2 regions of the Maribacter dokdonensis DSW-8 genome follow, and region 1 is predicted to be linked to the other one. Evidence: riboswitches for the same ligand, from Rfam matches in the RefSeq annotation. Region 1 holds a riboswitch; the other holds the start of a gene.

The links. A riboswitch is a leader RNA that binds a small molecule or an ion and turns the genes downstream of it on or off. The one in region 1 is predicted to bind S-adenosylmethionine.
Region 2: another riboswitch for S-adenosylmethionine. It lies ahead of I600_RS01775 (Na+/H+ antiporter NhaC family protein); the one in region 1 lies ahead of I600_RS14700 (O-acetylhomoserine aminocarboxypropyltransferase/cysteine synthase family protein).

The regions. Positions count from the first base shown of each region.
Region 1 covers NZ_LDPE01000003.1:230,774-238,832, forward strand. Annotated here, with positions in the region: gene I600_RS14680 (CocE/NonD family hydrolase) at 1-407, shown strand, start outside; gene I600_RS14685 (hypothetical protein) at 424-1,221, shown strand; gene I600_RS14690 (amidohydrolase) at 1,503-2,930, shown strand; gene I600_RS14695 (sulfatase family protein) at 3,018-4,640, shown strand; SAM riboswitch class I at 4,883-4,986, shown strand; gene I600_RS14700 (O-acetylhomoserine aminocarboxypropyltransferase/cysteine synthase family protein) at 5,103-6,377, shown strand; gene thrA (bifunctional aspartate kinase/homoserine dehydrogenase I) at 6,562-8,059, shown strand, end outside.
Region 2 covers NZ_LDPE01000001.1:384,340-392,398, forward strand. Annotated here, with positions in the region: gene I600_RS01765 (DEAD/DEAH box helicase) at 1-1,232, shown strand, start outside; gene I600_RS01770 (M24 family metallopeptidase) at 1,242-2,597, shown strand; gene I600_RS01775 (Na+/H+ antiporter NhaC family protein) at 2,665-3,960, opposite strand; SAM-I-IV-variant riboswitch at 4,012-4,108, opposite strand; gene I600_RS01780 (arylsulfotransferase family protein) at 4,392-5,666, shown strand; gene I600_RS19380 (hypothetical protein) at 5,897-6,634, shown strand; gene I600_RS01795 (EF-hand domain-containing protein) at 6,764-7,063, shown strand; gene I600_RS01800 (outer membrane beta-barrel protein) at 7,187-8,044, opposite strand.

The DNA.
Region 1 (8,059 bases):
TTGCTACTACGGGTACCGCTGCAGATTGGATCGTAAAAATCATTGACGTGCACCCAGCAGATGAACCTTCTTATGAAGGCATGCAAGACCACTTAAAAATGAGCAATTATCATTTAATGGTACGTAGCGAAGTATTGCGCGGTCGTTTTAGAAATAGTTTTGCTAACCCAGAACCGTTTGTGCCAAATGAAAAAACAGATGTAACCATTAAGTTGCAAGATGTATTCCATACCATTAAAAAAGGGCACAAATTACAGGTACAAGTACAGAGCACTTGGTTTCCGTTAATAGATTTAAATCCGCAGACCTATGTAGATAATATTTTTGAAGCTGATGAGTCGGACTTTAAAACCCAGACACATACGGTATTCACAGATTCAAGTATAGAGTTTTCTGTGTTAGAGTAGTTGTAATATCTTTAAAATGAACTTTCTGGATAAAAATAAATATCAGAATCAAAATAAGACTTATAAGAGGATAATTCTTGATAAGAATCGAATTGATGGGCTTGTAGTAACCATTAGTTCAGATTATATAAGGAAAATTACGGGTACATTGAAAAATGATGACTTTTATGAATTAAGGAACAGTATGGCAATAAGATTAGAAAGTATATATTTTCATTATGAATTGCTATTACAGTTACATACTCCTGGGCAAGATAAAGGAATTCGAGAAATTGGACCTAGGTCGGTGATGGAAGTTTCATTAAAACAACAGTTCTTATTTGATAGTATAATTTTCAATGCAATTTCTTTTTTTGATTATTTGAGCTGTTTTATTTCATTTATACTATTTAAAACCAAAAAGAGCCAATGGCAATCTATTGCAAACTATTCGAGGTCAAAAGTAGATTTTAACAAAACTGATCTCGCTAAAGTTATCGATAAATCAGATCGTTGGTTAGTTTCTAAATTAAATCAATATAGGTCTGAATTAATTCATTATTCAAGTGACAATGTTGGGTTTTCAACTTCTTTTGATTTTAAAAAAGGACAGGAGAAAATCAAAGTTTATGCTCCTCCAAGTTTTACTAAAAAATTTAAAAAGGAATTCCGGAATTTGGAGAAAAATGATTTGGATTTAAATATCGTATTAATTTGGTTGTTAGATACAATCAATCACGAAACTATACAAATTTTATCAAAGATTGAAAGCTATATTGAAACGAATAGAATAATCGAAAATGGTAAAGAAATAATAAAATTTAGGAATAAATAAAACCTGCTTTGCCGATAGTTAGCTAATAATGTTAGAAGAAACTTTGTTAAAAATTAATAAAATTTAAGTTTGGTAGTGGTCAGGCACAAAAGTCTTTTTCTTTCTAATAGTTTTAACTAAGTTAATTTACAGATTGTAGCTATTAATTTTATAGATTCCTTAGAAATAGCGTCGATAAAATTAATAAAATCTATTTGCGATCTTATAATCCAACAATTAAGTTCTAAGGCTTTAAATTTTCCTATTTTTAATACAAGTCAAACTCACCAATCACAAATAAAATGAAAAAGCTAATCGTCGCAATTGCGGGTGTATTATTCCTGCAGCCATTGAGTACTACAGCTCAAAAAAACAAAAAGGAAGTATTAAAAGGTTTAGATGCAGAATTTAATACCTATAAAGCCATAGCAAATGAGCTTTGGGAAAATCCGGAGTTAGGGTATTTGGAAGAAAATAGTTCTGCTCTATTGCAAGAAACACTTGGTGCGGCAGGTTTTAAAGTTGAGAAAGGTGTAGCAGGTATACCAACGGCATTTACCGGAACATATGGCTCGGGATCACCTGTTATAGGAATATTGGGCGAGTTTGATGCTTTGCCTGGGATGTCGCAATCTGCGGAGCCTATTAAAAAATCTAGGGTAGTAGATGCACCTGGTCAGGCTTGTGGACATCATTTATTTGGTACGGGTTCTATGGCGGCCGCTATTTCTGTTAAGAATTGGTTAGATGCTACCAAAAAATCGGGAACCATTCGGTTTTATGGAACGCCGGCAGAAGAAGGTGGATCAGGAAAAGTTTATATGGTAAGAGCGGGACTTTTTAATGATGTAGATGCTATAGTTTCTTGGCATCCGGGAGACCAAAACACCTCTAACCCAAGTACAAATTTGGCAACAATATCAGGTAAATTTACATTTAAAGGTGTTTCCTCACATGCTGCTGCCGCTCCGGAATTGGGGCGTTCGGCTTTAGATGGTGTAGAGGGAATGAATGATTTGGTGAATATGTTACGAGAGCATACTACAGAATCTACACGTATTCATTACGTAATAACAAAAGGTGGAGATGCGCCTAATATTGTACCGGAAGAAGCTCAGGTATATTACGTAGTACGCCACGCTAATAGAAAAGAAGTAAAAGCAGTTTGGGATAGAGTAGTAAAAGCGGCTGAAGGTTCTGCCATTGGTACAGAAACAGAAATGTCTTATGAAATTATAGGCGGTACGTATGACCGTTTGCCAAATGAAGTATTAGCTACTTTAATGCATAAGAATATGGAGATTGTTGGTGGAGTAAATTATACCCCAGAAGAAATTGATTTTGCCAAGGAAATTCAGAAAACATTAAAAACCCCAAAGGAAATAGAAAGTGCTGGTGAAATCAAACCAATGGTTTTTACCTACGGTAAAGCATCTGCCGATACAGGCGATGTAAGTTGGAACGCACCTTTAGCTGCAGTAAGAACAGCAACTTGGGTGCCGGGCACTCCGCCACATAGTTGGCAAGCTGTTGCAGCTGGCGGAACAGATATTGGCTATAAAGGTATGATGGTCGCTGCCAAAACTATGGCATTGACCGCAATAGATATTTTTGAAAAACCAGCTGTATTAACTAAGATAAAGGCTGAATTTAATGAAAGGAGAGGAGCCGATTTTAAATATGTAGCGTTATTAGGGGATAGAGAGCCGGCGTTAGATTATAGAAAATGATACGGACATTTTTCAAATTGTAGTTATACATTATCCTTACTTTTATTAACAGTCAAAACCAACAACCAACAACGAACAACAACCAAAATGAAAAAACTAATTCTAACTGTTGCAGTCCTGCTTTTCTTGCTGCCATTTAAAACTAAGGCGCAAAAAAGCAATGCTAAAAAGCCCAATATCATTTTCATCATGTCAGATGATCATGCGTATCAGGCCATAAGCGCGTATGATGATAAATTGCTGCAAACACCCAACATTGATCGCTTGGCAAAAGAGGGCATGCTTTTTACCAATGCCAGTGTTACCAACTCTATTTGTGCGCCTTCTCGTGCAACCATATTAACAGGCAAGCATACACATATCAATGGGAAAGTGGATAATTATTTTCCGTTCGATACTACACAGGTGACCTTTCCGCAAATCTTTAAAAAGAATGGGTATAAAACGGCGATGTTCGGTAAGCTTCATTTTGGCAATAATCCAAAAGGGGTAGATGAGTTTATGATCTTGCCGGGTCAAGGGCACTATATTAATCCAGATTTTATAGTTACCAATGGTGATACCATAACCAAGCAAGGCTATGTTACCGATATCATAACAGATGTATCACTAGATTGGTTGAAAGAAGAAGCGTCCAATGACGAACCTTTTATGATGATGTACTTGCACAAGGCACCGCACAGACCGTGGTGGCCAAGACCGGATAAGTTCAAGGAGTTCACGAAAAAAACCTTCCCGGAGCCAGAAACGTTATTTGATGATTACAGCAATAGAGGATCGGCGGCAAAGACGGCAGAAATGAATTTGTTGACACACATGATGTATAGTCATGATAGTAAGGTCAGACCGGAAACCTTAGCTAAAATGGAGGGTAAGGTTTTACCGGTAGTGGAGGAATTTCCCAATAGTTTTTACGGTCCGTATAACCGTGCAACGGTAGAACAAAAAGCATTGTATGATCCGGTGTTAGATTCCATCAACGATTTTTTCTATAACAATTGGCCAAAAATGAACGATACCGAAAAAATGAAATGGAAGTACCAGCGCTATATGCAAGATTATTTGGGTAGTATTTCTTCGGTAGATGATAATGTAGGCCGCTTGTTAGATTATTTGGATGAAAGCGGATTGGCGGAAAACACCATAGTGATCTATACCTCTGATCAAGGATTTTATTTAGGGGAGCACGGTTGGTTTGATAAGCGATTTATTTATGACGAATCGTTTAAAACTCCTTTATTGGTACGTTGGCCCAATGTGGTTGAACCGGGAGCTGTAGAAAATGAAATGGTACAGAATTTAGACTTTGCACAGACAATGTTAGAAGCTGTAGGCATCACGCCACCAAGTGATATGCAAGGTGAAAGTTTAATTCCCTTGTTGAAAGGCGAAAAAGAAAAATGGACTAGAGATGCCGTGTATTATCAATATTACGAATATCCATCTGTTCATATGGTAAAGCGTCACTATGGTATTGTGAATAAAGAATTTAAATTGGTGCATTTCTATTATGATGTTGATGAGTGGGAGTTATATGATAGATTGAAGGACCCAAAGGAAATGAACAATGTCTACAATGACCCTGCCTACGCAGATACCGTTAAAAAATTAAAGAAAGATTTAATTGCATTACGTAAAAAATATAAAGACTCCCCGGAGCAAGATCAGATGTATATAGATAAATATAAGAGCGCAGGGATGATTGAGTAGTTTTTCGTGGTTCGTTTCTCGTTGTTCGTTGATAGTAAAATGTCAGTTCGAGTGCTCTTAAACTAATTTTTCTTTAGGTTAAGAGTGTATCGAGAATATTGTAATTGAACAGGTGTACTATTGCTTTTAAGCCTTCAGAAAACTAACAACAAGACCAAGAATTATATATTTTTCATAAAATACTAGGTTTTTAAATTTTTCTGCCTTTATATTTGTAGTTCAAAGTTCACACACGTATTGAATAGTTATCAAGAAAGGTGGAGGGATTAGACCCTTTGAAACCTTAGCAACCCTTTGTTCCATACAAAGAAGGTGCTACATTCTACCCTTAGGGGAAGGATAACAGTAATCGATTTTCTCGATATTACTTTCTTATAACTTTTTGATTTTACTTACTCACAATTTTATGTGTTTAAGTTGGGCTTTTTAATTATTAGAATAATTTTTAAAAACAACAAAATCATGAGTAATCACAAATTAGCAACAAACGCATTACACGCAGGTCACGACACCACTACAAATGGAGGTACAAGGGCAGTGCCTATTTATCAAACATCATCGTATGTATTTAATGATACCGATCATGCGGCAAACTTATTTTCACTTAAAGAACTAGGGTTTATTTACACACGGTTAAACAATCCTACCAATCAAATTTTACAAGATAGATTAGCCGCTGTTGAAGGTGGTGTTGGTGCTGTGGTCTTTGCATCTGGTACTGCTGCTATTTCTACAGGTTTATTGACCTTGTTAAAAGCGGGCGATCATATTGTAGCGTCAAGCAGTTTATACGGTGGCACCTTTAATTTATTAAATGTTACCCTACCAAGATTCGGTATTACGACCACCTTTGTAGATGCATCTGATCCTGAAAATTTTGGAAAAGCGGTACAGGATAATACAAGGGCTTTCTTTGTGGAATCTTTAGGGAATCCGAAATTGGATGTGTTGGATCTGAAAGCGATTTCTAAAGAATCGAAAGCAGCGGGAGTACCTTTTATAGTAGATAATACAGTAGCTACTCCTTCATTGTTAAACCCTATTGAGCACGGTGCCAATTTGGTCATTCATTCATTGACAAAATATATTGGCGGTCAAGGAACGTCTTTAGGTGGAGCAATTATAGATGCCGGTACGTTTGATTGGACCAACGGAAAATTCCCTGAATTTACGGAACCATCTGCAGGTTACCACGGTTTGGTTTATAGTGAGGCATTAGGTGCGGCAGCATTTACCTTTAAATTGATACTGGAAGGTTTACGTGATTTTGGTGGGGCATTGAGTCCGTATAACGCCTTCCAAATTATACAAGGTTTAGAGACTTTGCCGGTACGTATAAAGCAACACAGTGCAAATGCATTGGAATTGGCTACTTGGTTAGAAGGAAGGAAAGAAGTGGCTTGGGTAAATTACCCAGGATTAAAGAGCAATAAATACTATGACTTGGCACAAGAATACTTGCCAAAAGGTCAAAGCGGATTGGTTACCTTTGGTATCAAGGGCGGTTTTGAAGCGGCTAAAAAGGTTACCGATGCTACTAAGATATTTTCTTTACTTGCCAATATTGGTGACACCAAATCATTGATCATTCACCCGGCAAGTACTACCCACCAGCAATTAACCGCAGAGCAGCAAGAAGGTGCAGGTGTAGGGCAAGATTTAATTCGTTTGTCGGTAGGTCTTGAAGATATAGAAGATTTAAAAGCAGATTTAGAGCAGGCATTTGCCAGTCTTTAATATAGGTTGCCCATATAGTCAACAACCGGTCACTGAGCGTAGCCGAAGTGATCGGTGGATTAAGAAAAAAAGAATATTGGTGGCGGCTGAGCCTAGCCGAAGTCATTGAATGTTCAAGAATATATTATTTACATGAGGTGGCTGAGCGCAGTCGAAGCTCAGCCATAAATTGATTTTGAAATAGATGTTACATCAACTACAGATTAAAAAATACAAGACCCTAAGCGGTAGTACTCAAGATATTCAATTATCGTATCAGGTATTTGGGAAGGAGCTTCATACAGCGCCAATAATTTTGGTGAATCATGCATTAACGGGCAATTCTAATGTTACCGGTGAAAATGGTTGGTGGTCTGCCTTGATCGGAGAAGAGAAGTGTATAGATACCAACAAGTACACTATTTTGGCATTCAACATTCCGGGCAATGGTCATGACAAGTTTGTAATAGAGAACTATAAGGATTTTGTAGCCGGTGATGTAGCTAGAATATTTTTATTAGGTCTACAACAGTTAAAGGTAGAACGTTTGTTTGCATTGATCGGTGGATCTTTGGGTGGTGGTATCGCTTGGGAAATGGCAGCATTGCACCCAACGCTGACAGAACATTTGATTCCTGTGGCATCTGATTGGAAATCGACCGATTGGTTAATAGCCAATTGCCAAATACAGGAACAGTTTTTAGTGAATTCTAAACAACCTGTGCATGATGCCCGTATGCATGCCATGTTATGTTATAGGACCCCGGCTTCCTTTAAAGAACGGTTTAAACGAAGTACCAATGAGGAGCTTAAGGTTTTTAATGTAGAAAGTTGGTTAATGCACCATGGCGATAAGTTACAAGAGCGTTTTCAATTGTCTGCGTATAAGTTGATGAACCAATTGTTAAAGACCATTGATGTAACTAGGGATGGTGATGAGAATTTTATTAAGCTACAAAATAGCGATACCAATATTCATATTATCGGAGTAGATTCGGATATGTTCTTTACTGCCCAAGAAAACAAAGATACCTTTAAGCAATTGGCGCAGGCAAAGAGTAATGTAACCTATGGCGAAGTACAATCGTTACATGGGCATGATGCCTTTTTGATCGAGTTTGATCAGATGGAAAAATTGCTGACCGGTATTTTTAATACCAACGGTAATATCAAGAAGATCAAAATCCTAAAATTCGGTGGTAAATCGTTGAGTAATGGCGAGGGACTTGAGCGTGTATTGGATATCGTTACACAAAAGGTCAAAAACAATGAGAATGTAGCCATGGTGGTTTCCGCTAGGGAAAAGGCTACAGATCAGCTAGAGGATATGCTAGAGAAAGCAGCCAAGGGAAAAGATTATAGGTCAGATTTTGAAGCGCTGGAGAAGTATCAAAAACATACCTATTCCAACGTAAATCTATCTGCCGAATTCAAGGGCTTGGCAAAGCTGTATGAAGGAGTTTCCTTGTTGGGAGATTACAGTGCCAAAATAAAAGATGAGGTGTTGGCGTATGGCGAGTTGATCTCTGCCAAACTGGTAACCAAACTATTGATCGGTAAAGGGATCAATGCCAAACTTGTAGATACACGTGAAGTCATTAAGACCGATGATACCTTTGGTGACGCCAAGGTGCTTGAAAATGAATCCAAAGAATTGGTGCTTTTAAAATTCGCTGAAATTCCGAGTGATACGGTAGCGGTAG
Region 2 (8,059 bases), on a different contig from region 1:
TTCAGAAGAAATGCATTCCTATAATTTTGGAGAAAAAGGATGACCTTGTTGCCTTAGCAAAAACCGGAACTGGAAAAACCGCTGCCTTTGGTCTACCATTATTGCAAATGATAAACAGCAAAAGTACAGCTGTACAAGCTATTATTTTAGCACCAACAAGAGAATTGGCACAGCAAATTCATGCCAACTTAATATCGTATACCTCAAATAACCCTGATATTTCCATTGCTGCTTTATGTGGTGGTATTCCCATTAAACCCCAAATAGAGGTACTTAAAACTCCTACCCAAATTATTGTCGCTACACCTGGTAGATTAGTTGATTTAGTAAAACGCGAAGTTTTGGATATTACTAAACTGAAGTATTTGGTTTTAGATGAGGCCGATGAAATGGTAACTGCATTAAAAGACGATTTAGATACCATTATTGCTGGCATACCTAAGGCTAGACGTACTTTTCTATTCACTGCAACCATGTCCGGTGCTATTAAACAAATGGTGCAAAATTATATGTCCAAACATGTGGTGCATATTGAAGCTGATATGTCTACCCTTGGTCATAAAGGCATTGATCATAAATATGTAGTTGTGGAGCCCATTGAAAAACTAGATGTATTAACTCATTTTTTGAATTCAAAAGAGGGACAAAGCGGAATCATATTTTGTAAGACCAAGGCCGCCGTAAACAAACTGGCAAAAAAATTGGCTATAAATAAATTTTCTTCGGGAGCGTTGCACGGTAGTCTATCTCAACCCATTAGAGATCGCATTATGGGGCAATTTAGAGAGGGACATATTAAAATTCTTGTGGCTACCGATTTAGCTGCCAGAGGTATAGATGTTAAAGAATTGGGTTACGTAGTAAATTACCATTTACCAGACACCTATGATGCCTACGTGCATAGAAGTGGACGTACGGCCAGAGCAGGGGCAAAGGGACTTTCTTTGACCATTTTACAAAAAGAAGAGGTTGCAGAGGTTTTCGATTTTGAGAAAGAATTAGGTATTTCCTTTTCTAAATATCAAAAAGCGGATGCCAAAAGTATTGAAGAGAACAACACTTTATTATGGGCCAAGAAAATATTTAAGACAAAACCGAACAAAGAAATTTCAGATGAACTTAGAACGAAAGTTAAAACGGTATTTCACCATTTGACTAAAGATGAACTCGTTGAGAAAATTTTGGCACATTACTTATCTGAGCATAGCACTTCTGATAACCAATCTAAGTAAAAGTAGAAAATGAAAGTAATTTTAACATGTTTAGTATCAATTTTAGCTATGGTGGTTGTAAATGGTCAAACACCGGTGCAATCTTATTTTGAGTGGACTGATTTACCTTTTACAAAAGAAGAATTAAACACTAGACGAGAAAATCTGATGACTGAATTAGCCCGATTAAATAAAAAAGGGCTAGTATTAATTCCCGCGAAAGACGGATTTTCATTTGGTGAAACATTTAGGCAAACAGATGATTTTTATTACTTTACTGGTTTAGAATTGCCAAATGCCATTTTAGTTTTTAACTTGGACAATCAAAAAGTTACTATCTATACTCCAGAACAGGATATACGGTTTGAAAACAGTTCTAGAAAAAATGATTTTCCCGGAAGACCTCTATTAAATGATAAAAAGATCATAAACAGAACAGGTATCCCACTCGCTTCCATAGAAGATTTTACTAATCTGTTGAATTTAGAAAACTCCAATAAATCTAAAATATTAATAAATAACGGTAGACCTGGTGAAGTAAAATTTGCACCCAATGACTACATAGCTACCTATTCTCCTGTTCAAGTTCTTTTAGAGGCAATCAAAAAGAAACATACAGATTTAAGTTTTGAAAATATCTACGAAGCAATTGCCAAAGTACGTATGATAAAATCTGAAAATGAAGTAAAAATCTTAAAACAGGCGGCAAATATAACAGTTAAAGGTATTAAAGAGGCGGCAAAAGCTATAAAACCAGGAATAGACGAACGTTATTTAGAAGGCGTTTTAGAAGGCGATTTCAAGAAAAATGGTTCACAAAGGCTAGCCTTTGGGTCCATCATAAAATCCGGACCAAACTCTCATTGGCCCTGGAGAATTTTAGCAACACATTATAATCGAAGAAACCGTATTATGCAAAATGGGGATCTTGTTATTTTTGATGTGGGGTGCGAATATGAACAATACGTAAGTGATATAGGAAGAACATTTCCGGTTTCTGGCAAATTCACAAAAGAACAAAGAGAGATTCTGATGATGGAAACCAAAATTGCTGATGAAATTATTAAGTTTTTAAAACCAGGTATAACCTTTAAGGATGTGCAGAAATTCACCAATACCATTATTCCTGAACACTCAAAAAAATATATGCAAGTAGGTTTGTTTTTTGGTCACCATTTAGGCTTATCAACAGGCGATCCAAACTTATCGAATGCACTTTTAAAACCAGGCATGGTATTTACTGTAGAGCCGTGGTATTATAATCATGATAACAATATTTCAGTATTTACAGAAGATATGATTTTAATCACGGAAGATGGTTGTGAAGTGTTAAGTTCGGACTTACCTAGAACACCTGAAGATTTAGAGAATTTGATGAAAAGTTAATCGCTACATTTTATTATACCTTATTTTAATGCTATTGAGAATGTTTTTTAATATTCCTGTAGGCTATTTACTTCTTAGATTTTAATCCTACAACCAACACAGTAGACACCAATAATAACAATAGATACCAAGTATTACTTACAAGGTCCAAATAAGTTATACTACCCTTTGCAAAGCTCAAAATCATAAGCACCTGGGCTCCATAAGGCAATAATCCTTGAGTTATACAAGCAAAGACATCTAAGATAGATGCAGTCTGTTTGTTCTCTAAAGCATACTCATCATTAATAGATTTAGCAATGGGTCCAGATATAATTATGGAGACCGTATTGTTCGCAATTGCCATGTTAATAGTTGATACCAGTGTTGCAATACCAAACTGTGCCGACTTCTTACTTTTTACAAAAGTTTTAATTTTTAATAGTATAAACGCTATACCGCCATTGAACGTCACCAAAGCGGCCAAACCGCCCGTTAATAATGATAAAAGAAATATCTCCGTCATATTGGTAAAGCCTGTATATGATATTCTTGTAAATTCCAACACTGTGAAATCACCATAAAAGACACCTAAGATTCCAGCCGAAATTGCGCCCAATACAAGCGTCACAAAAACGTTCACACCTATTACTGAAAGTATAATTACAATTAAATAAGGCAAAATTTTAAGAATGGAATAATGATACTCTTCCATTTCCATTCCTACGGTATTCATGCTTAGACCTTCATACATTAAAATGGCCATACTTATAATGGCAGCAGGTACGGCTATTTTGATATTCGCCTTGAACTTATCACTCATTTTTACGTTCAGTGATTGTGTAGCGGCAATGGTGGTATCTGAAATTACCGATAGATTATCACCGAACATGGAACCTCCTAACAAGGCACCGCATAAAATACCCAGCGAAAAATTACCGGTATCCGCAAAACCAATTACAATTGGAGCCAGCGCTACTATAGCGCCAACAGAGGTACCCGTAGAAATAGACAAAAATGCAGCAATTACAAACACACCTACATATATATAGTGTCCGCTGATAACATCCAGACCTAAATGAACAATAGCATCTACACTGCCCATAGCTTTGGTTGTCGCTGCAAATGCTCCTGCCAATAAGTATATAAGACACATGGTCAAAATTTTATCATTACCGCACCCTTCTAAAAGAATGGCAATTTTCTCCTTCATAGATTGCTTAAACATGAGAAATGCTACCAGTATACCAGCAATTACGGCAATAGGAGCGGGTAGGGCATAAAAATCATTTTGAAAAATGCCTACGCCTAGAAATATTGCAATGAATATTAAAAATGGAATAAGTGCCTTTGCATTGGCTGTTACAGCTTTTACTTGAGTCATATATGGTTATTTGAAGAATCACGTTTAGAGCTATAACAAATACAATAGGAAGGATTTAACGTTTTTTCCAAGGTATTGGCTTATCGCTTTTAGCACCTTGCTCGTTATTGCAGGTTGCTATCTCTATTTGAGATTCTTGATAATTTAAGGGCGCAAAATTAATAAACCATCGGTACATAAAACCAAAAATTATACTAATTATATCTTAATTTAAACCGTTTTGACCAATTGCAGAAAATGCCATTTTAAGATGACAAAAGGCTAAAAAATTTCACTTATACAAAAGGGCCGTTTGCTGAATTATAAGCTCCATTCGCTGAGAAGCTTCATTTTCATTTAAACTTCGAACTACATTTAAAATCTAAACGGAGACTGGTATCTATACCTACTTAGATGCTTAAACCGTATAACAACCCTAAAAATTAAAATCGATGAGAAAAATGAATCTTAACTTAGGAACAACTGCATTATTTGTATGCCTGCTTTTCTTAACTTCTTGCAGTAATGATTCCGATGATGTTTCAATCACCGAAGAAGAAACAACAGATGATACTAGCGACACCAATGAAGCAAGTAGTACTGTGGACAGTGACTCCTACATTTTAGCCGTTGCACCGGACAATGGGGTATATTTAATTGATCATGATGGCAATACCTTATTTGATTGGGATTTCAATGGTGACCAATTGGGTAATGATGCCATGCTTCAATCTGATGGCAGCTTGGTAGCTACGATAAAAGCTGATAATCCACAGATAACCTTTGGTGGTTATGGTGGCGGTTTTAGAAAAATAAATGCTGACCAATCCATTGAATGGGAAGTGGACTATTCTACTAATACCTACATCTCACATCATGATGTTAATTACTTATCGAACGGAAATATCATATTTCCCGTATGGGAAGAAGTAAGTGCTGCAGATGCTGCGGAGATGGGATTTTCGGGTAATTTTAATATTTACCCTGAAGCTATTATTGAAATGAATCCATTAACCCAAGAAATAGTTTGGGAGTGGCATGCTACGGACCATATTGTTCAAGATTACGATGAAAGCAAATTAAACTTTGGTGTCGTGGCCGATGTTCCCAACCTTATTGACATCAATTATAATAATGATCAAACTGATGGTGACATTATGCATGTAAACGGTATAACCCTAGATGAAACGAACGACCTTTTATACATGACCGTTAACTTTTATAGCGAGGTTTGGGTTATTGATCATAGCACCTCAACAGAAGAGGCTGCCACCAATACCGGCGGAAACTATAATTTAGGTGGTGACCTGGTTTACCGTTTTGGAAACCCCCTTACTTATGACAATGTTGGTGAAGTGACCATGAACAGGGTACATTATCCTAATCTTTTTGATGATAATAAAATGTTGGTTTTTGTAAATAACAAATACGATAACCAGTCTGCAGTAGCAGAATACCAATTGAGTCCGCCTTATGAACTGGTAGCCGGTCAAGATAATGAGCCTGAATTAATATGGGAATTCACAGATACCGATTTATATAGTAATGGTTTAGGCAGTGGGGTTAGAATGAGTAATGGCAACACCCTTATCTGCGAAGGCACAGGTGCTATTTGGGAAGTTAATAGCGACGGAGATGTGCTGTGGAGATTTACAAATTACAATAGACCGTGGCGTGCGTATGCATTTACAAAAGACGACGATGCAATAACCGCATTAGGTCTATAATTAAAGATAGTTTTTTTGATTGATTGATTGATGACGAAGGGCTCCAATAGCAATATTGGAGCTTTTCTATTTTTAAAATTCATCTACATGATGAAATATAAGCAACTAGCATTGTTCAAATATGTAACTGGTAAAGATTCAGGTATTCGCTTTAAATCTTATGGCATCCACTTAAAACTCCTCTTTAGTCTTTGTTTTATCAATAGGTTTACCATTCCAGAATTACTAAGATGAAAATATATACTACGCTATTATTGTTATTTGGTTGGGCAATTGGCCAAGCTCAAAATACAGAGGATAACATTACTTATCAAAGCATTATAGACGCAGAACATATTATGGTCCAATTAAGTACAGTAGACCAAGCTACTATGATGTCTATGTTGCACCAGGGCTTTTACGTGTATTTTGATGTTAAAGGAAAAAAGAAGAAAAATGTTTCCATTCAATATCCAATCAATATTACTCCGCCAGAACGTCCAGAACGAAATGAAAAAGATAATTCTCGTAAAAAAACGGATGAACAAGAGCGTAAAGGACCAGACATGAACAAGCTATTGGAAGAAATGCCCAGAACGGCACGCTTTATTAATTTTGACCATGAAGAAGAATTTCATTTAGACCTAAACAATCTAGGTGTTACCATAAACTACAATTTTGACGAAGCTAAAGAACTTCATTATCACTTAAAAATACCAAAAAATAGCATTGTTGATAATGACACCAAGCTATCCAAATTATCCATTGGTATTATGACTCCAAAAATAAAATCCGAAACAAAAACTGAAAGCCCAAATGTAAGTTTTGGTGCTGGAGGTCAAGGTAGCGGACCTGGAGGTCGCAGAGGTGGTCAAGGTGGTGGTCCTGGCGGTGGAGGTAGAGGAGGTTCTCAAGGAACACCACCACAAGATCAGCGACCAGAAGAAGTCTCCTTTAATATTTGGTTTAAGGCCGATGCTAACAATTAAGTATTACAAAATTTTTCATCTATTGATTCTATAGATACGTAGTAATAATTACACTATTGGTATATATTGTTTTCACTTACTAAGAGGTAAATATACTTTTGTAACACATAAATATTAAAACACATAACCATGAAAAAAGTAATTGCAACGTTTATCATTATTGCTTCAATAACCAGTTGTAACAGTGTAAAGAACATGAACACCTCATCTATGTCCGATGCTGCTACATTATTAAGCTCACTAAGTTCTAATTCTACGGTACAGCAGGTGGCGAGCTTATTTAGCCTATTGGATACCAACAATGATCAAGCTATTAGCTCAACTGAAGCTATTGGCGAAGTTTCTGAAAATTTTGATGTATTGGACACTGATAATAACGCTAGCCTTAATTTAACCGAATTGGAAGGTATACTTGGTTTGTTAAAATAAAATCTTCCATATAAACGTATTCCCCCCGAATACGTTTATTTTCATTTTGAGTTATTTGCTAAGAACCCCCTGTTTATCTTAAACAGGGGGTTCTTTTTTTTGTAAAAGATTAATAATGAAAACTTAATTCGTTGCTTTATTAAATTTGTAAGTAATACCAATATTTAATCCAAAAGAAGAGTATGGTACTTTCTGGGACAGTTCTTTAGATGTATCAGTATTGGTATTGGATAGGTTATCTACGTAGGTAGTAGTTCTATTTACGCCTTCTGGCAAATTATCAATGGTATATAGCCCACTAACCGCTATAGTACCATCAGGTAGTTTTAAATCCGTATTGAATTCGGATATTTCCGAATCTTTACGCTTTAAACTAATACCGTAATATTCAGCTTCTACAAACAGGCTAAAGTTATCATCTAAATCATATTTATATCCAAGAGCTCCCACGAACCCTAAAGGAAAATGTCCATGAAAATCCTCTTTATAGTTCGTTTCGGAATAAGAGCCTTCCGGTACACCAAAAGCCTCGGCTTCAGCTTCAGAAAAAACAGATTTTTGGTAAATGACACCTTCCGTTTTACCTCCCAATTTTAATAATGCTCCAAAACGTCCATATATATTATTGGTGAATTTATATACCACGGATGCGGAAGCACCAAATGCCCTTGCCCTTGCAACAGCATTCACTTCTGTATCCGGTAGACTAACAATAGAAATATCCTGGTCAGAACCATGCAAATAACCTACTCCAAGATCAAAACCGAAAGAGTCGTCAAAAAAATAGGTGCCTCTAAGTTGAAAGTTTGTGCCTTCTCCATAACTGCCATATGAGTTTTCTGTTTCCGTTGTCGTAATTCGTTCTCCCAATTTCATACCTGCACTTCCAACGGCATAGCCAGAACTTGCCGAGACTTGCCATTGCCCATATGCCGTTGTGCTAAAAATTGCCAAAACAGCTATTAACATTTTATACTTCATAATTCATTATTTATG